One region of the Streptomyces sp. NBC_00557 genome, then DNA from elsewhere that is predicted to be linked to it. Evidence: riboswitches for the same ligand, from Rfam matches in the RefSeq annotation. Region 1 holds a riboswitch; each other region holds the start of a gene.

What was found. Region 1 has a riboswitch for cobalamin ahead of OG956_RS04195 (CbtB domain-containing protein). Riboswitches for the same ligand answer to the same signal wherever they lie in the genome.
Region 2: linked by a shared signal. The riboswitch ahead of OG956_RS11590 (ribonucleoside-diphosphate reductase subunit alpha) and the one ahead of OG956_RS04195 (CbtB domain-containing protein) in region 1 are both predicted to bind cobalamin.
Region 3: linked by a shared signal. The riboswitch ahead of OG956_RS28270 (cobalamin biosynthesis protein) and the one ahead of OG956_RS04195 (CbtB domain-containing protein) in region 1 are both predicted to bind cobalamin.

Annotation. Positions count from the first base shown of each region.
Region 1 is NZ_CP107796.1:1,088,942-1,096,251, forward strand. Features, by position in the region: gene OG956_RS04185 (histidine phosphatase family protein) at 844-1,428, shown strand; gene OG956_RS04190 (CbtA family protein) at 1,531-2,283, opposite strand; gene OG956_RS04195 (CbtB domain-containing protein) at 2,305-2,526, opposite strand; cobalamin riboswitch at 2,563-2,703, opposite strand; gene OG956_RS04200 (sensor histidine kinase) at 2,771-3,976, opposite strand; gene OG956_RS04205 (sodium/solute symporter) at 4,221-5,957, opposite strand; gene OG956_RS04210 (hypothetical protein) at 5,989-6,360, opposite strand; gene OG956_RS04215 (LytR/AlgR family response regulator transcription factor) at 6,486-7,286, opposite strand.
Region 2 is NZ_CP107796.1:2,792,900-2,800,209, forward strand. Features, by position in the region: gene nagB (glucosamine-6-phosphate deaminase) at 581-1,366, shown strand; gene OG956_RS11570 (GntR family transcriptional regulator) at 1,533-2,297, shown strand; gene OG956_RS11575 (DUF3311 domain-containing protein) at 2,424-2,705, shown strand; gene mctP (monocarboxylate uptake permease MctP) at 2,702-4,330, shown strand; gene OG956_RS11585 (GNAT family N-acetyltransferase) at 4,405-4,911, shown strand; cobalamin riboswitch at 4,964-5,088, shown strand; gene OG956_RS11590 (ribonucleoside-diphosphate reductase subunit alpha) at 5,217-7,310, shown strand, end outside.
Region 3 is NZ_CP107796.1:6,434,305-6,441,614, forward strand. Features, by position in the region: gene cobN (cobaltochelatase subunit CobN) at 1-2,038, opposite strand, end outside; gene OG956_RS28265 (cobyric acid synthase) at 2,035-3,546, opposite strand; gene OG956_RS28270 (cobalamin biosynthesis protein) at 3,543-4,487, opposite strand; cobalamin riboswitch at 4,595-4,731, opposite strand; gene OG956_RS28275 (hypothetical protein) at 4,920-5,147, opposite strand; gene OG956_RS28280 (inorganic phosphate transporter) at 5,182-6,432, opposite strand; gene OG956_RS28285 (lysozyme) at 6,586-7,310, opposite strand, start outside.

The DNA.
Region 1 (7,310 bases):
TCGGCTCGCGCCGTACGGGCCGGCGTTCTGGTCTCTCCCTCGTCTCTCCTCCATGGTCGGCCCAGGCCGGGCAGCACACATCTGGACCGGCCGCGGCACACCGGCCCCCGGGGCCTTGCCCCGCGGTGTGATCGGTGGGTGGTGGCACGCTGCGCGGGCATCGCCCCCGCGGGGCGGGGGCGGGGGCGCGGGCCGTGCCGGACGGTACGACGCCGGCGGTCGGCGCGTACGAGGTCGTGCCGGACGTGCCTGACGTGCCACGAGGGGCCGGACGCGCCCGACGGGCCGGACGCGCCGGACGGGCCACGACGACCGGCCCGGGTGACGCCGGCGGGGTCGCCGTCGGCGCCGCGGCGCGGAAGCGTGCGCCCTGCTCACCGACGAGCGGCTCGGCGCCGCGGGGATCGTCGCCGGGGGTGGCTCGGCGATCACCATCAGGCCGCCGAGCCGAAGATCGCCTGGGCCGCCGAGGGAACCCGAGCGGTACGCCCGCGTCCGGCGGCTGTGCATGCCCGGCCCTCGGCTGGTCAGCGAGCTCACCGGCGCCCACGTGCCGGACCGCCGCTCGCCGCTCGGCCCGGCCTGGCGACGGCGACCGCCGTGCCGACCGTTGCCGCGCCGCCGGCGAGCGCCGCCACCGCCGCCACCGTCGGCACCCACGCCAAGGTCAGGCCCCACGGGCCCCGACCGGACCCGGCCGCGAATGCTAGGGTCGCGACCGCGCGGCACGGGATGAGGCGGCCGGCGCCAGCGCGGTCCGTGCGCTCCGCTTCCCCACCGGTCACGCCGAACGGCTGGGCACCCGAGCCGGCGTTCCGCCATGACGACAGCAGGAGCCACCGTTTGACCAGCCGAGTCCTCCTGGTCTCCCCCGCGATGAGCGAGTCCGCGCGGCAGGCGCGTTTCGACGACGGCGGACCGCTCGACGACGGCGGCGCGGCACAGTCCCGCGCGGCGGCGGGCTCGCTGCCCTCCGCGGTGCGTGTCCTCTTCTCCCCCGGCGTGCGCTGCCGGGAGACGGCCGTGGCGCTGGGCCTCGACGGCGTGCCGGCAAGGGAGTTGGCGGGGCTCGACGTGGGGCGCTGGCGCGGCCGGACCCTGGGCGAGGTGGGGGCCGCCGAGCCGGACGCGGTGGGCCGCTGGCTCACCGACCCGGAGTGCGCACCGCACGGCGGTGAGTCCGTGCGCGACCTGTGCGGGCGCGTCGGGCGCTGGCTGGCCGACGCGCGGGCGCTGGACGGCCGTACGCTCGCCGTGGTCGAGCCGGAGGTGGTGCGGGCGGCGGTCGTGGGCGCGCTGGGGCTGCCCCTGTCCGTCTTCTGGCGCCTCGACGTACCGCCGTTGACGGTCACCGAACTCAGTGGCCGGGCCGGGCGCTGGAATCTGCGTCTGGGGCGTCCGCTCGCCGCGTCGGAGGAGGCCGGATAGCCGGCTCCGGCGGGGACGGCCTGGAGGCGGTGCGGCGGTGCGGTGGTGCCACGGCGAAGGGCCCCTCGGGCGGTTCCGAGGGGCCTTGGGCTGCTGGACCGGTCAGTGTGCGGCCGGAACCGCGTGCCCGCTGGTGGCCTTCGTCGGCCTGGGGTTCAGCAGCCGGTCGGCCAACTCGCCGAACGCGAGGCCGAATCCGGCCCACAGCGTGGTCTGGATCGCCAGTGCCGAGAGCCGGAACCGCCACAGCAGGGTGGCCGGGAAGTCCTTCGGTACCTCGTTGACGGCGGGCAGGAACTGGTAGGCCAGGCCGGTCACGACGGTGAACGCGGCCACCGCCACCACGGTCGCCCACCAGGTGCCCAGGCTCGGCGCGAGCCGCTTGCCCAGGATCGTGGCGGCGACCGCCAGCAGCACGCTGAGCAGCATCATCAGGAAGTACAGGGCGGTGCGCTTGCCGATGGTGCCGGGGTCGCCCACCGACGGCGGGTTGGCCGGATACTTCAGGAACGGCACCACGTACACGGCGAGCAGCGCGCACGCCGACAGCAGCAGTGCCGTGGCCCGCGGGCCGAAGCGGCCCACCCGTCCGAGGGCGAAGCAGAAGGCGAGCGCCGCGATGCCGCCGAACGCGACGCCGTAGACGAGGACGCCGGTGGCGAGGCCCGCGGTGGACTGCAGGGAGCGGGAGACGGTCTCCGTCTCGTGCTCGTGCGTGTGAGCGTGCTCGAAGCTGATCGCCTTGTCGACGTTCGGCTCACCGAGCACGTACGCCACGACCAGGGCGAGCACGCCGGCCGCGAGGCCGGCGAGCATGCCCCGTACGAGCAGGTTCCGTACGGTTGCGGAGTTCATGGGTGGGCGGTGTCCCCGGCGTCAGTGGCAGGGGAAGCCGAGCAGGTGACGGGCGTCGTGCACCCACTCGTGGACGTCCGTGCCGTTGAACACGGAGGTGGCGCCCTGCTCGGCGCCGACGAAGTAGAGCAGGATCAGCATGAGTACGCCGAAGAAGACCGCCCAGGGAGCTATCGCCTTCAGCGGCAGCTTGGCGGGTACGACGGGGGTGGTGGCTGTCGGCTGGGCGACGGTCTGCGCCATGGCAGGACCTCCTCTGGGAGTTCGCGTCCCATCTCGGTGGTGCACAGGACGACGGCCACGGGTCTGACTCACGGGTCCCTTACGGGGGTTCCGCATACAGTGGCGCGACCGTGCCGGATTCCCACCGGCTTCCGTTCCGCCGTCGTCGATATCGGACCGACCGTACCGCGTCACAGGCGCACGGCCAAGACCGCCTCCCCTTACGTGATCTTCCTCTCCCGCCGAACGGGAGCGGCGCCGGCGGCTACCCCTGTGCGGAGCGGGCCTGGATGCCGGGGCGGAACTTCGGGACGCGGAGGGTGATCTTCGTGCCCGCGCCGACGCCCGTCTCGATGACCAGGCCGTGGTCGTCGCCGTAGACCTGGCGCAGCCGGCGGTCGACGTTGCTCAGGCCGATGCCGGTGGCCGGGCCGGCGGTGCCGCGCAGGATGGCGCGCAGGCGTTCCGGTTCCATGCCGACGCCGTTGTCCTCGACGACGACGCGGGCCTCGGTGCCTTCGTCCTCGGCGGTGATCGTCACGCTCAATCGCTCCACGGGTCCCTCCAGGCCGTGTTTGAGGGCGTTCTCGACCAGGGGCTGCAGACAGAGGAAGGGCAGCGTCACGGGCAGCACCTCGGGAGCGATGCGCAGGGTCACCTTCAGGCGGCGGCCGAAGCGGGCGCGGGCGAGCTCCAGGTACTGCTCGATGGAGCGCAGTTCCTCGGCGAGGGTGGTGAAGTCGCCTTCGCGCCGGAAGGAGTAGCGGGTGAAGTCGGCGAACTCCTGCAGGAGTTCGCGGGCGCGCTCGGGGTCGGTGCGGACGAAGGACGCGATGCTGGCGAGGGAGTTGTAGATGAAGTGCGGGGAGATCTGCGCGCGCAGCGCCCGCACCTCGGCCTCGTGGGCGCGGGCGCGGACCCCGTCGAGAGCGGCGAGTTCCACGTCGGCGGAGAGCCGGCGGGCCGCTTCCTCGCCGGCGCGCACGAGAGCGGCCGACTCCTCGGCGGCGAACAGGGCGAGGGCGCCGGGGGCGCCTTCGCCGTCCGGGCCGTCGGCGGTGAGAGGCAGCAGGGCGCCCCAGCGCACGGGGCAGCGGGGATCGTCGCAGGACAGCGGGAAGGTACGGGCGCGGGGCGGGCGGGCGAGCAGCGCCGTGACCTCCGCGCGATGGTGGTCGCCGGCGCCGTCCCAGGCGAGCACGGAGGCGTCGTCGGTGAGCGCGAGGGCGGGCGTGCCGAGCAGCGGGCGCAGCCTGCGGGCGGACTTGCGGGCGGTGTCGGGGGTGAGCCCGGCGCGCAGGGGTGCCGCGGCGAGCGCCGCGCTGTGCAGGCCGTGGGCCAGGGCGCGGGCTCCCTCGCTGTCGGCGGAGTGCTCCTGCTGCCGGCGCGCCGCACCATGCCCGAGCGCGGCCCCGAGCACGAACAGCGCGAGCCCGGCCAGCACGAGCGCGGCGGTGCCGAGGACGGTCATGACCTGGGCGGGACCGGACCGGCGGGGCGGACGCAGGCGCCGGGCGCGCAGCGACTGCGCCGGCCCACCACGGCACGAGGCACACGGCCGCCCTCCCCCGGCCCCCGGTTCGCCCACGCCGTGAACGGCGTGCCGGTGCCGCGCGGTTGGTTCTCGTGGTCGCTGCGGTCCGGCAGAGCGTGGCCGGTGGCCGGTGCCGGGGGGCGGTGGGCGGTGTCGGTGGGTGGCACTGGGGCTCCTGGAGTCAGGGCGTCGCCGGTCCGGGGCGGGTGGGGGGCGGGGGTTCGGGGAGGTGGAGGCGGGACATGGTCGCGGCGGTGCCGGGCGGGACGCGGCCGCGGGTCGCCAGGGAGGTCAGCACCATCGCGGTGAAGCCCGCGGGGACGGACCACACCGCGGGCCAGGCGAGCAGCGTGTGCAGCCAGCCCGAGCGCGCGCCGCCGGCGATCGTGGCCGTCACGGCGGTGAACGCCGATCCCCCGCCGAGGAGCAGCCCGGCGATCGCGCCCGGCGGGGTCAGGCCGCGCCACCAGATGCCGAGGACGAGCAGCGGGCAGAAGGAGGACGCCGAGACGGCGAAGGCCAGGCCGACCGCGTCCGCCACGGGCAGGTCGCTGACCACGGCCGCGGCGGCGGTCGGCACCGCGATGGCGGGCAGCGTGGCGAGCCGGAAGTGGCGGACGCCGAGCGTGGGCAGGACGTCCTGGGCGAGGACGCCCGCGACCGACATGGTGAGCCCGGAGGCCGTGGAGAGGAACGCGGCGCACGCGCCACCCGCGACGAGCGCGCCGAGCAGGTCCCCGGCGACACCGCCGAGCAGCCGCTGCGGCAGGACGAGGACCGCGGCGTCGGTGTCGCCGGTCAGCAGCAGGTCGGGGGCGTACAGGCGGCCGAGCATGCCGTACAGGGGGATCAGGAGGTAGAACGCGCCGAGGAGGGCGAGCACGCTGACGGTGGTGCGGCGGGCGGCGCGGCCGTCGGGGTTGGTGTAGAAGCGGACGACGACGTGCGGCAGGCCCATGGTGCCGAGGAAGGTGGCGAGGATCAGCCCGTAGGTGGCGTACAGGCTGTGCTGTCCGCGGTCCGAGGACAGCGGTCTGGCCCAGCTGGAGGGCGCCGCCCGGCCGGGGCTGCCGTCGGGCAGGGGGACGCGGGCGCCGGCCGGGAAGCGCAGGGCCGTGTCCGCTCCGACACGGTGACGGCCCGCGCCGAGCCGCACGGAAGTCCCGTGCACCGTACGGCCGTCGACCGTCCCGGACGCGGTCACGCGGACCGGTTCGCGCACGGTGAGGGTGAGCGTCCGGTCCAGGCGCACCTCGGTGGAGCGGTGGAAGACGGGCCGTTCGTCCCAGGCGGCGGCCGGGGCGCCGTCGCCGCGCCAGGCCGGCAGCAGGAACACGACGGGCACCAGCAGGGCGGTGAGTTTGAGCCAGTACTGGAAGGCCTGGACGAAGGTGATGCTGCGCATGCCGCCCGCGGCGACGGCCGCGGTCACCACGACGGCGACGATGAGCCCGCCGAGCCAGCCGGGGGCGCCGGTGAGCAGCCGCAGGGTGAGGCCGGCGCCGCGCAGCTGGGGCAGCAGGTACAGCCAGCCGATGCCGACGACGAGCACGCCGGCGGTCCTGCGCACCGCCCGGGACTCCAGCCGGGCCTCGGCGAAGTCGGGCAGCGTGTAGGCGCCGGAGCGGCGCAGCGGGGCGGCGACGAAGGCCAGCAGGACCAGGAACCCGGCGGTGTAGCCGATGGGGAACCAGAGCATGTCGACGCCCTGGGCGAGGACCAGTCCGGCGACGCCGAGGAAGGAGGCGGCGGAGAGGTACTCGCCGCTGACCGCGCAGGCGTTCAGGCGCGGGGCGACGGTGCGGGAGGCGACGTAGAAGTCGGAGGTGGTGCGGGAGATGCGCAGGCCGAGCGCGCCGACGAGGACCGTGGCGAGGATCACGGCGGTCACGCCCACGATGCCGTACGTCTGGTTCACCGGCCGGCTCCGGCGGCAAGTCGGCGCATGGTCAGGGGCGTTCCGCGGGCGTGCCGACGGCCGTGCCGGTCTCGTTGCGTTCGGCGCGGCGCACGTACCAGACGCCGATGGCGAGCAGGGCGGGGTACGGCGCCACGCCCAGCAGGAGCCAGACGGCCAGGGGGACGCGGGGTGCGGCGTCGGCGAGCGGGAGGATCCGCAGCAGGACGGGGAGCAGGCCGAGCAGGAGCGTGAGGAGGGCGGTTGCGGTGAGCGCGGCCCGCAGCTGACGCCGTATCAGCCGGCTTGCGGCCGCCTCGGAGGTGGGGTGCGGGGAGGGCGCGGGGCGGGGTGCGGTCGTATGGCCGGCGGGGCGCGGCCGTGCGGTGACCACCTCTCTGCGAGGGACGGATTCCGCACCCATGCCGCACTCCCCGACGCCGCGGTGATCGCCTTGTGCTGCGGCGAGTGTACGCAGCGGGCACGTGCCGGGACAGCGGCCGGACCGGAATCGCCACAGCTCCGTCACCCGGCGGACGGCCGGGCGGCTCACCGCGCCCTGCCCGCCGCGTGTCTGGTCAGCAGGTCGCGCAGTTCGCGGGCGTTGCGCCGGCTCACGGCGAGGAGGCGGTCGCCGATCCGTACGGACACGTTGCCGCCGTCCAGGCGGAGTTCCTCGATGCGGCCGAGGGCGACGAGCCGGCTGCGGTGGATGCGGACGAACCCGCGGGCGCGCCACTGTTCCTCCAGGGTGGACAGCGGGACGCGCACCAGGTGGCTGCCGTGGGGGGTGTGCAGGCGCGCGTAGTCGCCCTGGGCCTCGACATGGGTGATGTCGGCGATGGGCACGAACCGGGTCACCCCGCCCAGTTCGACGGGGACGTGGTCGTCGAAGGCGGGGGCGGGCGGCGGCAGGGCGGCCGGCCGGGGTCCCTGTCCGGCGCGGACGAGTTCGGCGACCCGGCGCACGGCTTCGGAGACGCGTTCCTTGCGGAGGGGTTTGAGCAGATAGTCGACGGCCTTGAGGTCGAAGGCGCGGACCGCGAAGTCGTCGTGCGCGGTGACGAAGACGATCAGTGGCCGAGCCGCGAACCCGCCGATGAGGCGGGCGAGTTCGAGGCCGTCGAGTCCGGGCATGTCGATGTCGAGGAAGACGGCGTCGACGCGTTCCCCGCCGTCCGGTCCGCCCTCCAGGGCCCGGCCGAGCCGGCGCAGCGCCTCGGTGGGCCCGGCCGCGGGCACCACGGCACCGACCCGGGGATCCCGCTCCAGGAGGTAGAGCAGTTCCTCGAGCGCGGGTTCCTCGTCGTCCACGGCCAGCACCCGCAGGGGGGCGTCGCTCGCGGCCATCCGCACCGCTCCTTCCTCTTTCCA
Region 2 (7,310 bases), 1.7 Mb from region 1:
GCCGGGGCAGTCAGGGCAGAGAGCTCCGGTTCCTCGGTCCGCCTTCCTGTGCGGGGAAGGCGGAGGCTTGTTCAGTTGGCTGCCCACTGTCGATTGTGGACTAGACCACAAGGCTGTGTCCATGCCCTGACCGGCATGACGCCCCCTGCACGACCCGGCGCATGGCACCGGATGCCATGCAGCCTAGCCCGCCTCGGTCGGCCGCGGGACCAGATGGCCCCGGCAATTTCCGCGAGCGCCTCCGCTTCCGCCCGGCGCACGCCGTCACGGCCTCCGGGACATGCCGGACACACCGTCGGGGGCATGCCGGGGCGCGCCGTCGCGGGTCCGCCGGGGCGCGCCGTCGCGGGTCCGCCGGGGCGCGCCATCGCGGGTCCGCCGGGACGTGCCGGGCGCGCCGTCGCGGGTCCGCCGGGGGATGCCCCGCCGCACTTCCCGAAGGCCGGGAGGAGCCACCTGATCCGGCGCGGTGGCACGATCGGGAACGGGGAGGGGTCGTGTCCCGGCGGACCCCCTTCTGCTAAATTGGTCTAAACCACATAGTGACGCCCAGAGCCCACTCCAGAACGGCAGGCCCAGCGTGGAAGTTGTCATCGTTCCCGACGCCGCGGCGGGCGGCGAGCTGATCGCCGAGGCCATGGCGCAGCTGCTGCGACGCAAGCCCGACGCCCTGCTCGGCGTGGCCACCGGCTCCACCCCGCTGCCCGTCTACCAGGCGCTGACCGCCAAGGTCCGCTCCGGTGCCGTCGACACCTCGCGGGCGCGCATCGCCCAGCTCGACGAGTACGTGGGGCTGCCCGCCGACCACCCCGAGTCCTACCGCTCGGTGCTGCGCCGTCAGGTGCTGGAGCCGCTCGGCATCGGCATGGACAAGTTCCTCGGGCCCGACGGCACCGCCGAGGACGTCCAGGCGGCCTGCGCGGCGTACGACCGGGCGCTCGCCGAGGCCGGCGGGGTGGACCTGCAGCTGCTCGGGATCGGCACCGACGGGCACATCGGGTTCAACGAGCCCTGCTCCTCGCTCGCCTCGCGCACCCGGATCAAGACGCTGACCGAGCAGACCCGGATCGACAACGCGCGCTTCTTCGACGGCGACATCGAGCAGGTCCCGCACCATGTCATCACCCAGGGCATCGGCACCATCCTGGAGGCCCGGCACCTGGTGCTGCTGGCGACCGGCGAGGGCAAGGCGGACGCGGTCGCCGCCACCGTCGAGGGGCCGGTCGCGGCGGTCTGCCCGGCCTCCGCGCTCCAGCTGCACCCGCACGCCACGGTGGTCGTCGACGAGGCGGCCGCGTCCAAGCTGAAGCTGGCCGACTACTTCCGCCACACCTACGCGGGCAAGCCCGAGTGGCAGGGGATCTGACCCCGCCCGGCCGCCGGTTGGACTAGACCAGCCTCGGTCACCGCTGTATATAGAGGAGATCACGGAGCGTGCGGGTGGAGTCCTGACAGAAGAACCCGTGCCACGATGTGAGCCGTGACCGGTGGGCTGCCGGTCGCTGTCGGCACCGGAGCCGGGAAGGCAGAGCATGAGCACCGACGTCAGCAGTGCGGAGAACGAGGCCGGGACGACCGTCCGTACGGCGCGCGTGCCCAAGTACTACCGCCTGAAGAAGCACCTGCTCGACATGACCGAGACGCAGGCGCCGGGCACGCCGGTCCCGCCGGAGCGCACGCTGGCGGCCGAGTTCGACACCTCCCGCACGACGGTCCGCCAGGCCCTGCAGGAGCTGGTGGTCGAGGGCCGCCTGGAGCGCATCCAGGGCAAGGGCACCTTCGTCGCCAAGCCCAAGGTCTCCCAGGCGCTCCAGCTCACCTCCTACACCGAGGACATGCGCGCCCAGGGCCTGGAGCCCACCTCGCAGCTGCTGGACGTCGGCTACATCACCGCCGACGACCGGCTCGCCGGGCTGCTCGACATCGCCGCCGGCGGACGCGTGCTGCGCATCGAGCGGCTGCGCATGGCCAACGGCGAGCCGATGGCCATCGAGACCACGCACCTGAGCGCCAAGCGCTTCCCGGCCCTGCGCCGCTCCCTGGTGAAGTACACCTCCCTCTACACGGCGCTGGCCGAGGTCTACGACGTCCATCTCGCGGAGGCCGAGGAGACCATCGAGACCTCGCTGGCCACCCCGCGCGAGGCCGGCCTGCTCGGCACCGACGTGGGCCTGCCGATGCTGATGCTCTCCCGTCACTCCCTGGACCGCGAGGGCAAGCCGGTGGAGTGGGTGCGGTCCGTCTACCGAGGTGACCGCTACAAGTTCGTGGCGAGGCTGAAGCGGCCTGCCGAGTGAGGGCACGCGGACCTTCGCTGAATCGGTATACCGATATCTGAACGAGGTCTTCCACTGGCGGGATCCCGTCACCTAGATTGCCTGCGCATTACACAGGTGATCAGCGAGGGGACGGAGAGCCGTGCCATGTCGAGCAGTCCTGAAGTGAGACCTCCGGTTGTGACGCCGGTCCGGGTGATCATCGGCCTGTGCCTCGTCGCGCCCTTCGTGGCGATGCTGTGGGTCGGCTCCTACGCCAAGACGGACCCCGCCTTCATCGGGATCCCGTTCTTCTACTGGTACCAGATGGCCTGGGTGCTGATCTCCACCGCGCTCACCATGACCGCGTACAAGCTGTGGCAGCACGACCAGCGCTCCCGCGCCGCGCAGGACTCCTCCGCAGCTGCGACGGGCGGTGAGGCGAAGTGAAGACCGGTGTCAACGGCGTCGCACTCGGCGTCTTCATCTTCTTCTTCCTGGCCGTCACGGTCATGGGCTTCCTCGCCGCCCGCTGGCGCAAGGCCGAGAACGAGCACTCCCTGGACGAATGGGGCCTGGGCGGACGGTCGTTCGGCACCTGGATCACCTGGTTCCTGCTCGGCGGCGACCTGTACACGGCGTACACCTTCGTCGCCGTACCGGCGGCGATCTACGCGGCGGGCGCGTCCGGCTTCTTCGCGGTGCCGTACACGATCCTGGTGTACCCGCTGATCTTCACGTTCCTGCCGCGCCTGTGGTCGGTCAGCCACCGCCACGGCTACGTCACCACCTCCGACTTCGTCCGCGGCCGCTTCGGCTCCAAGGGGCTGTCGCTCGCCGTGGCGCTGACCGGCATCCTGGCGACGATGCCGTACATCGCGCTGCAGCTCGTGGGCATCCAGGCGGTGCTGGACGTGATGGGCGTGGGCGGCGGCGACACCACGAACTGGTTCGTGAAGGACCTCCCGCTGCTGATCGCCTTCGGTGTGCTGGCGGCGTACACCTACTCGTCGGGCCTGCGGGCCCCCGCCCTGATCGCGTTCGTCAAGGACACGCTGATCTACATCGTCATCGCGGTGGCGATCATCTACATCCCGATCAAGCTGGGCGGTTTCGACGACGTCTTCGCCAAGGCGGGGCACGCGTTCAGCCAGGTCAACCCGGCGACGGGCAAGCCGCGCGGCGCGCTCACGCCCCCGGAGGCCGGCCAGTGGACCTACGCCACGCTGGCCCTCGGCTCGGCCCTGGCGCTGTTCATGTACCCGCACTCGATCACCGCGACGCTCTCCTCCAGGAGCCGTGAGGTGATCCGCCGCAACACCACGATCCTGCCGCTGTACTCCCTGATGCTCGGCCTGCTGGCCCTGCTGGGCTTCATGGCGATCGCGGCCGGCGTGAAGGTCACCAACGGGCAGCTGGCGATCCCGCAGCTGTTCGAGGACATGTTCCCGGACTGGTTCGCGGGCGTGGCCTTCGCGGCGATCGGCATCGGCGCGCTGGTCCCGGCGGCGATCATGTCGATCGCGGCGGCGAACCTGTTCACCCGCAACATCTACAAGGACTTCATCAAGCCGGACGCCACGCCGAAGCAGGAGGCGCAGGTCTCCAAGATCGTGTCGCTGCTGGTGAAGGTGGGCGCGCTGGTCTTCGTCCTCACCATGGACAAGACGGTCGCGATCAACTTCCAGCTGCTGGGCGGCATCTGGATCCTGCAGACCTTCCCGGCCCTGGTCGGCGGCCTGTTCACCCGCTGGTTCCACCGCTGGGCGCTGCTCGCCGGCTGGGCGGTCGGCATGGTGTACGGCACGCTCGCCGCGTACGGGGTCGCCTCCCCGACCCAGAAGCACTTCGGCGGCTCGGCCAAGGAGATCCCCGGCATCGGCGAGATCGGCTACATCGGCCTCACCGCGTTCGTCCTCAACGTCGTGGTCACCGTGGTCCTGACCGTCGTCCTCAAGGCCGCGAAGGCCCCCGAGGGCGTGGACGAGACCAGCCCGGATGACTACACGGCGGACGCCGGCGACCCGGGGGTGCAGGTGGAGCTGCCGCCCGCCACCGCGGGCGCCGGTCACTGAACGACCGCCGTACCAGGGGCCGCCGGAGACGTTCCGGCGGCCCTTTGCCGTACCCCTCCGGCACACTCGGTGCCATGGACATCGTGATCCGGCGGGCCGTGCCCGACGAGTACGCCGCCCTGGGCGAGATCACCGCCCGGGCCTATCTCCAGGACGGTCTCCTGGACTTCGGCGAGAGCGACGCCTACCTCGGTGAACTCAGAGACGTGGCACGGCGCGCGGCAGCGGCCGAGGTTCTCGTGGCGGTGCGCGACGGCGCCCTCCTCGGCGGGGTCACCTTCGTGCCCTCCCCCGGTCCGATGGCCGACATCGCCCGTCCGGGAGAGGCCGAGATACGGATGCTCGCCGTCGCCGCGGCCGCCCGCGGCCAGGGGGCGGGCGAGGCCCTCGTGCGGGCCTGCGTCGACCGCGCACGCGCCGCCGAGGGCTGCCGGGCCGTGGTCCTGTCCACCCAGCGCACCATGCGCGCCGCCCACCGCATCTACGAACGCCTGGGTTTCGTCCGCACACCCGAGCGGGACTGGAAGCCCCTCCCGGAGCTGGACGACATCACGCTGCTCACCTATGAGTTGACGCTCTGACACCGCCCCGACACAACATCTGGGGGTGACGCGACAGCCCGGCACTACATGTATGCTCATGCTCGCTGTCGCCGCAGGGGAATCCGGTGCGAATCCGGAACTGTCCCGCAACGGTGTACTTGTGCGCGTCTGCGCCCAGGAGTCAGTCCGAGGACCTGCCGGCAGCGCACCCGGCCGTCCGGTCCGGGTGCCCCCAGACGTCCGGGCCTCGTGGAATGGGCCGGCGGACGCGACGCCGTGTGCGCTCGTGGCTGCCCCCTGCCCTGAAGCGAAGGCCCCCGTGCCGAGCAGGGAGAGAGCCCCACGTGACCATCGCGCCAGCAGATCCGGCTTCAGACAGCGGCATCCCGGCCGCCGAGGAGACCGACGGTCCCGGCGCCGCGCTGCTGCGGACCCTGACCGGGCTGACCGCCGACCTCCCCGACACCGACCCCGGCCGGGTCGCCGCCGCCGCGCTGCGCGGCCGGTCGGCCCGCGCCGACGAGGCCGAGCTGCGCGAGCTGGCCACGGAGGCCGCCGCCGGGCTCATCTCCGAGGACCCCGCCTACTCCCGGCTGGCCGCCCGGCTGCTGACCCTGTCCATCCGCGCCGAGGCCGCCTCGCAGGGCGTGACGTCCTTCACCGAGTCGGTGGCCGTCGGGCACCGCGAGGGCCTGATCGCCGACCGGACCGCCGCGTTCGTGCGGCTGCACGCCGAGCGGCTCGACGCGCTGATCGACCGCCGGGCCGACGACCGCTTCGGCTACTTCGGGCTGCGCACCCTGCACAGCCGCTACCTGCTCCGGCACCCGATCACCCGCAAGGTCGTCGAGACGCCCCAGCACTTCATGCTGCGGGTCGCCGCCGGCCTCGCCGAGGACGACACCCCCCGTTCGGTGGACGAAGTCGCCGCGCTCTACGGGCTCATGAGCCGCCTCGACTACCTCCCGTCCTCCCCCACGCTCTTCAACTCCGGCACGCGGCACCCGCAGATGTCGTCCTGCTACCTCCTGGACTCGCCCAAGGACGAGCTGGACTCCATCTACGACCGCTACCACCAGGTGGCCCGGCTCTCCAAGCACGCCGGCGGCATCGGCCTGTCCTACTCCCGCATCCGCGGCCGCGGTTCGCTGATCCGCGGCACCAACGGGCACTCCAACGGCATCGTCCCGTTCCTGAAGACGCTGGACGCCTCGGTGGCGGCGGTGAACCAGGGCGGCCGGCGCAAGGGCGCCGCCGCGGTCTATCTGGAGACCTGGCACTCCGACATCGAGGAGTTCCTGGAGCTGCGCGACAACACCGGCGAGGACGCCCGCCGTACGCACAACCTGAACCTCGCGCACTGGGTCCCGGACGAGTTCATGCGCCGGGTCGAGGCCGACGCGCAGTGGTCGCTGTTCTCCCCGTCCGACGTGCCGGAGCTGGTGGACCTGTGGGGAGAGGAGTTCGACGCCGCCTACCGCAAGGCCGAGCAGGCGGGTCTGGCGAAGAAGACCCTGCCGGCCCGTGAGCTGTACGGCCGGATGATGCGCACCCTCGCGCAGACCGGCAACGGCTGGATGACCTTCAAGGACGCGGCCAACCGCACCGCCAACCAGACGGCCCTGCCGGGGCACGTGATCCACTCCTCCAACCTCTGCACCGAGATCCTGGAGGTCACGGACGACGGCGAGACGGCGGTGTGCAACCTGGGCTCGGTGAACCTCGGCGCCTTCGTCGACACGGCGGCCGGCGACATCGACTGGGAGCGGCTGGACGACACCGTCCGCACCGCCGTCACCTTCCTGGACCGCGTGGTCGACATCAACTTCTACCCGACCGAGCAGGCCGGCCGGTCGAACGCCAAGTGGCGTCCCGTCGGCCTCGGCGCGATGGGGCTGCAGGACGTCTTCTTCAAGCTGCGCCTGCCCTTCGACTCGCCGGAGGCCAGGGCGCTGTCCACGCGGATCGCCGAGCGGATCATGCTCGCCGCGTACGAGGCCTCCGCCGACCTCGCCGAGCGCAACGGCCCTCTGCCGGCCTGGGAGAAGACCCGTACGGCCCGGGGCGTGCTGCACCCCGACCACTACGGCGTCGAGCTGACCTGGCCGGAGCGCTGGGCGGCGCTGCGCGGCCGTATCGCCGAGGCCGGCATGCGCAACTCGCTGCTGCTGGCCATCGCGCCCACCGCCACCATCGCCTCCATCGCGGGCGTGTACGAGTGCATCGAGCCGCAGGTGTCGAACCTGTTCAAGCGCGAGACGCTGTCGGGCGAGTTCCTCCAGGTCAACTCCTATCTGGTGCAGGACCTGAAGAAGCTCGGCGTGTGGGACGCGCGCACCCGTGAGGCGCTGCGCGAGGCGAACGGCTCGGTGCAGGACTTCGTCTGGATCCCCGAGGACGTACGGCGGCTGTACCGCACGGCGTGGGAGATCCCGCAG
Region 3 (7,310 bases), 5.3 Mb from region 1:
GGCCGCCCCACACCTGGGAGGCGCGCAGCACGGCGAGCACCAGGTTCACGCGCGGTTCGCCGACCGGGCCGCCGCCCAGGATGTGCAGGCCGTCGCGGATCTGCACGTCCTTGATCTCGCACAGATAGCCGTCGATGTGCATGACGAACTCGTCGAACTCCTCGTCGTCCGGCTGTTCGTCCACATGCAGGTCGTGATGCAGCTCGGCCGCCTTCACCAGCGTCCAGATCTGGGCGCGGACGGCCGGGGCCTTCGCCGGGTCCAGGTCGGAGACGAGCGCGTACTCGTCCAGCAGCTGCTCCAGCTTGGCGAGATCACCGTAGGTGTCGGCGCGTGCCATCGGCGGCACCAGGTGGTCGACCACCGTGGCGTGCCCGCGCCGCTTGGCCTGGGTGCCCTCGCCGGGGTCGTTCACGATGAACGGGTAGACCAGCGGCAGGTCGCCGAGGACCGCGTCGGGCGCGCAGCCGCGCGACAGACCCAGCCCCTTGCCGGGCAGCCACTCCATCGTGCCGTGCTTGCCCATGTGCACGACGGCGTCCGCGCCGAAGCTGTTCTCCAGCCAGCGGTAGGCCGCCAGGTAGTGGTGCGAGGGCGGCATGTCCGGGTCGTGGTAGATCGCGATCGGGTTCTCGCCGAAGCCGCGCGGCGGCTGGATCATCACGACGACGTTCCCGAACCGCAGCGAGGCGAGCACGATGTCGTCGCCGTCGACGTACAGGCTGCCCGGCGGCTCGCCCCACGCCTCGGTCATCGCCTCGCGCAGCCCCGGGTCCAACTGGTCGAACCACGCCCGGTAGTCCGCGAGCGGCACCCGCGCGGGCGCGGCCGCCAGCTGCTCCTCGGTCAGCCACTCCACGTCGTGGCCGCCGGCCTCGATCAGCCGGTGGATCAACTCGTCGCCGCCGGAGGGGTACTCGGTCAGCGAGTAGCCCGCGTCCCGGAGCGCGTCGAGCACCCGGACCGCCGACGCGGGCGTGTCCAGGCCGACCGCGTTGCCGACCCGGGAGTGCTTGGTCGGGTAGGCGGTGAAGACCAGCGCGATCTTCTTCTCCGCGTTCGGCTTGTGCTTCAGCCGGGCGTGCCGTACGGCGATCCCCGCCACCCGTGCGGCCCGCTCGGGGTCGGCGACGTACACCGGGACCTCGTCGGGGCCCTGCTCCTTGAAGGAGAACGGCACGGTGACGAGCCGTCCGTCGAACTCCGGGATCGCCACCTGCATCGCCGCGTCCATGGGGGACAGGGCCGCGTCGGACTCCTCCCAGGCGGCCCGCGAAGAGGTCAGGCAGAGCCCTTGCAGGACAGGCACGTTCAGGTCGGCGAGCGCGCCGATGTCCCAGGACTCCTCGTCCCCTCCCGCCGACGCCTGCGAGGCGTGCGTGCCGCCCGCCGCGAGCACGGTCGCGACCAGCGCGTCGGCCTTCGAGAGCAGTTCGTACAGCCCGGCGTCCGCGCCGCGCAGCGAACCGCAGTACACGGGCAGCGCGTTGGCGCCCTGCGCCTCGACCGCCGCGCACAGGGTGTCCACGAAGGCGGTGTTGCCGCTCAGCTCGTGCGCCCGGTAGAAGAGCACGCCCACGGTCGGGCGGCCCTCGTGGACCTCGTACGCGCCGTGGACGCCGTACTCCGGCATCTTCCGCGGCTCCTCGAAGCCCTCACCGGTCAGCAGCACGGTGTCCGACAGGAACCGGGACAGCTCCAGCAGGTTCGCGGGACCGCCCTCGACCAGGTACTTCAGCGCCTCCGCGACGACACCGGCCGGCACCGACGACTCGGCCATCAGCTCGGCGTCCGGCACGGCCTCGCCGCCCAGCAGCACGGTCGGGATCCCGGACGCCTTCAGCGCGGCCAGCCCCTCCTCCCAGGCGCGCTTGCCGCCCAGCAGCCGTACGACGGCGAGGTCGGCGCCGTCGAGCAGCGCCGGCAGCTCCTGCCCGACGTCCACCCGGGTCGGGTTGCCGATGCGGTAGTCCGCGCCGGACGCCCGGGCCGCCAGCAGATCCGTGTCGGCGGTCGACAACAACAACACTGTGCTCATGCAGGCGCTCCCGGTGGGATGAAAGGCAGTCCTTGCGGCGCGCCCGACTCGATGAGCCGCCACAGCGCGTCCGTGTCCGCGTGCTGTTCGATCAGGTCGCCGAGCCGGTCGAGCTGCTCCTCGCGCAGCGCGGCGAAGGAGGTGTCCGGCGCGGGCACGAAGCGGCGGCCCGCGGCGGCGGCCACCTCGCGCAGGAAGGCCCGCCGGAAGCCGTCCGACTCCAGCGAACCGTGCCAGTGGGTGCCCCAGGTCTGGCCGACCCGGCAGCCGTCGAGGAAGGGCTCCCCGCTGTCGACCGTGGCCACCCCGTGGTGGATCTCGTATCCCTCGACCCGCTCGCCGAGGGCCTCGCCGGCCGGCCGGGTCAGGGTCTTCTCGCGGGCGAACCGCACCCGTACGGGCAGCACACCGAGGCCGTCGACCGCGCCGGCCCGCGACTCGACCTCGTCCTCGATGTGCTCGCCGAGGATCTGGAAGCCGCCGCAGATGCCGAGGACCGGGCGTCCTTCCGCGGCCCTGCGCACCAGGGCCTGAGCGAGCCCCCGCTCCCGCAGCCACTGCAGCGCCCGTACGGTCCCGCGGGTGCCCGGGATCACCGCCAGGTCGGCGTCGGCCAGCTCCTCCGGGCGGTCCACGAACCGCACCACGACGCCCGGTTCGGCGGCCAGCGCGTCCACGTCCGTGAAGTTGGACATCAGCGGGATCGCGCACACGGCGACGCGCAGCACGTCCTCGCCGACCGGGGGAGCCACGGCGGACTCGCGGACGGTGCCGCGCAGCGACACCCTGAGGCCGTCCTCCTCGTCGATGCCGAGACCGTGCCGGAACGGCAGCACGCCGTACGCACGACGCCCGGTGAGGCCCTTGAGCATCTCCAACCCCGGCTCCAGCAGCGAGACATCGCCCCGGAACTTGTTCACCAGGAACCCGGCGACCAGCTCCTGGTCCTCCCGCGACAGCAGGGCCACGGTCCCGAAGAAGGAGGCGAAGACGCCGCCGCGGTCGATGTCGCCGACCACCAGCACGGGCAGCCGCGCGTTCCGCGCGATCCCCATGTTCACGATGTCGGTCCGGCGCAGGTTGATCTCGGCCGGGCTGCCCGCCCCCTCACAGATCACCGCGTCATACGTGCCCCGCAACTCGGCGAGGCAGTCCAGCACCGTGCCGAGCAGCCGCTGCTGGCGCCCGCCGTGGTAGCCGCGCGCGCTCAGCTCGCCCACCGGCCTGCCCAGCAGCACCACCTGGCTGCTCTGCTCGCCGCCCGGCTTGAGCAGCACCGGGTTCATCAGCGCGGTCGGCTCGATCCGGCAGGCCTGGGCCTGCATGGCCTGCGCCCGGCCGATCTCCGCGCCCTCGCGGGTCACGAAGGAGTTGAGCGACATGTTCTGCGCCTTGAACGGCGCGACCTTCACGCCCTGACGCACCAGCCACCGGCAGATCCCGGCCGTCACGACGCTCTTCCCGGCGTCGGAGGTGGTCCCGGCGACCAGCAGCCCGCCCCCTGTCATGCCGTGTGTCCCTTCACGAGTCGGCGCGCGGCGAGGGTGACGCCGAGCGCGAGCAGGCCGACGCGGCGCGAGAGCCGTACGGCCCGGTCGATGTCGGTGACCCGGACGGCGCGCCCGGCGGCCCCGTTGAGGACCGGCCGGTGCTCGATCCGGCCGCCGTAGGAGAGGGTTCCGCCCAGCCGGACGCCGAGGGCGCCCGCGAACGACGCCTCCACCGGGCCGGCGTTGGGGCTCGGGTGCCGGGCCGCGTCGGCCTTCCAGGCGCGCAGGGCGCCGCGCGGGTCGGGGCCGGCGACGGCGGCGAGGACGGCGGTCAGCCGCGCCCCCGGCCAGCCGGCCACGTCGTCGAGGCGGGCGGAAGCCCAGCCGTAGCGCCGGTAGCGGGGGGACCTGTGACCCACCATCGCGTCCAGGGTGTTGACGGCCCGGAAGCCCAGCAGCCCCGGCACCCCGGCCACGGCCCCCCACACCAGGGCGCCCACGACGGCGTCGGAGGTGTTCTCGGCGACGGACTCCACCACGGCCCGGGCGATTCCGTCGGCGTCCAGCGCCTGCGGGTCCCGGCCGCACAGATGCGGCAGCCGCGCCCGCGCCGCCTCGACGTCCCCGGACTCCAGCGCGCGGCCGATCGCGCGGGCCTCGCGGGCGAGCGAGGTGCCGCCGACGACCGCCCAGGTGGCGGCGGCGGTCAGCGCGACGGAGGCGGCGGGGGAGGGGCGTACGACGCGTGCGGCCAGCGTGCCGAGTGCGACGGCGCCACCGGCGCACACGGTGGTGTGCAGGGCGCCCCAGCCGCGGTGGTCGTGCCACAACGCGCGGTCCACGGCAGCGGCCGCACGCCCGAACACGGCGACCGGATGCCCGCGGCGCGGATCGCCGAGGAGCAGGTCTCCGAGAAGGCCGGCGGCGGCGCCGTACGCGTACGTGCGATCGGCACCCATCGGCTCAGCCGGCCGTGGGGTGAAGTGCGGGCCTGGTAGCGGTCCTTGTCCTTCGGCAGCCGGGCATGGCGATCGATGTCCTCACTCAGGGTGTCCGCGCCCTGGTTCGACGAGATTCGGCGGTGAGAGTTCCTGGCTCCCGGGTTCTTCCCCGGTGACAGTGGCGGGACCGCGCCGGATTCGCACCGGCTTCCTCTCTTGCCGCCGTACATGGCCTGGGCAGTCCACCACGGGCCCGGAACGGCCGTCAACTTGCCGTTGACCTGCGCGGGGAGAGTGTGCCGATCCCCACACTGCGGGACGCCCGTGACGGCTGGGCACGGCGAAGGCTCCCCTCCGTCAGCGGCGGAGGGGAGCCTTCGGGATGCCCGATGCGTGCGGCTCGGCCAGGACGCGGAGACGACTCCGGTCAGGACGTGGAGACGATGACGGTCAGGACTTGGAGACGATGAGGACGATGCCGTACGCCACCGCCGCCGCGCACGCGGCGAAGCAGACGTAGGCGGCGGTGACCGCGAGGGCGGCGGAGCCGCCCTGCGCCGCGGCCTTCTCGCGCCGCGCCAGACCGTTGACGCCGAGGGTGAACAGGGCGACCAGGCCCACCGTGAACGCGAGGCTGACGCCGAAGACGGAGCCGAGGGCCGACCAGTCGATCTTCATGGGGTTGCTTCCTTGGGTACCGGTGTGGCCGGGGTCAGACGGTGGCGGCCGGCGGGACGGCCTCGGGCGTGGGCTCGGCGGCGGCCGGGGCCGGGATGGTGGCCGTCAGGTCCTCGCCGATCGTGCCCGCCGGGGGCGGGGTCACGGCGGCGATGGCGGTGGTCACCACACCGGCCGGCTCCGCGGACGGGTCCACGACGTTGGTGTGGTCGATGACCTCGCGGCGGGAGAGCTTCCAGATCCCGGCGCTCGCGGCGACGAGGAAGACGGCGACCACCGCAGTGCCCCAGTCGCCGAGAGCCGTGACGGTCTCGGCGCCCGCGCCGACCAGCGCGGCGGCCGGGAGGGTGAGCACCCAGGCTACGGCCATGCGGGTCGCGGTGGACCAGCGGACCACCCCGCCCTTGCGGCCGAGGCCCGCGCCCATGACCGAGCCGGAGACGACGTGCGTGGTGGACAGCGAGAAGCCCAGGTGGGAGGAGGCGAGGATGGCGGTGGCGGCGCTGGTCTGGGCGGCGAAGCCCTGGCGCGGCTCCAGCTCGGTCAGGCCCGTGCCCATGGTGCGGATGATCCGCCAGCCGCCGATGTAGGTGCCGAGCGCGATGGCCAGGCCGGCGGAGAGGATGACCCAGGTGGGAGGGTTCGAGCCCGGCGCGATGGCGCCGCCGGCGATCAGCGCGAGCGTGATGACGCCCATCGTCTTCTGGGCGTCGTTGGTGCCGTGGGCGAGGGAGACCAGGCCGGCGGAGGCGATCTGGCCGGCGCGGTAGCCCTTGCGGGTGGCCTCGCCCTCGGCCTTGCCGCCGATGCCGTAGGAGAACCGGGTGGCCACCATCGAGGCGACGCCGGCCACGACCGGCGCGGCGACCGCGGGCAGCAGCACCTTGGTGACCAGGACGTCACCGTGCACGGCGCCGAAGCCGGCGGAGGCGACGGCGGCGCCGATCAGACCGCCCATCAGGGCGTGCGAGGAGCTGGAGGGCAGGCCCACCAGCCAGGTCACGAGATTCCAGAGGATCGCGCCGACCAGGGCGGCGAAGATGACCTCGGGACGGATGCCGGTCTCGTCGACGAGACCCTTGGAGATCGTGTTCGCGACCTCCACGGAGAGGAAGGCGCCCACCAGGTTGAGGGCGGCGGACATGGCCACCGCGATCTTGGGCTTCAGAGCGCCGGTGGAGATGGTTGTCGCCATCGCGTTCGCGGTGTCGTGGAAACCGTTCGTGAAATCGAACGCGAGAGCGGTCACCACCACTATCGCGAGGATCAGCGAGAAGCTTTCCATTTGCCCAGGCAATCGTTCGAGGTCATTGGCTGGACGAACGTAGGCAACCTGGGTGAACGGAAGATGAACTGAGGCAGGCGTGGGGGTGTCGAAAGGGGAGGGTCGGGCTTCCGCTTTCCCCGGCCCGGCCTCATCGGCCCAGGCGCCCCTTGGCTACCGGCCCCGGGCGAGGATCTTCAGCCGGCTCGCGGACCCGTTGAAGAGATTCTGGTCACCCGGCAGCCGGCCCTTGGTCGCGAACTGCCAGAAGGTCCAGTACCGCCACCCGCCGGGCAGCCTGCCCGGCCCCGAGGCGCTGTGCCGGGCGATCCACAGGGCGTGGTTCTTCGAGAACGCGTGGCTGTCGCCGGTGCACTGCCGCCACCACTGGGCGGTCGTGTAGATCACCGGGCGGCGGCCGGTCTCCTGCCTGACCTCGTCGCTGAACGACCGGATCCAGCCGACCATCCGCTTCCAGCCCAGCCCGTAGCACCGGTGCTTGCTGCTGTAGGGGTTGTACTCGATGTCCAGCGCGGGCGGCAGGGTGCGGCCGTCCGCCGCCCAGTCACCGCCGTGCTGCACGAAGTAGGCGGCCTGCCGGGCGCCGGAGGACCTGTCCGGCAGCGCGAAGTGGTACGCGCCCCGGTACAGGCCCGCGCCGCCCGCGCCGTCGTACTGCCCGGAGAAGTAGGGGTTGGCGTAGTCCGTGGACTCGGTCGCCTTGACGTAGACGAACCGCGCGCCCGCGGACCGGGCGCCCTGCCAGTCGACGTACTTCTGGTGCGACGAGACGTCGTGCCCCCGCGGCAGTCCCGCGACCAGCGCCGGAGGTCCGGCGGCGGCGGACGCGGTGCCCGCGAGAGCGAGCGCCGCCATGGCCGCCGCGAGGACACCGGCGC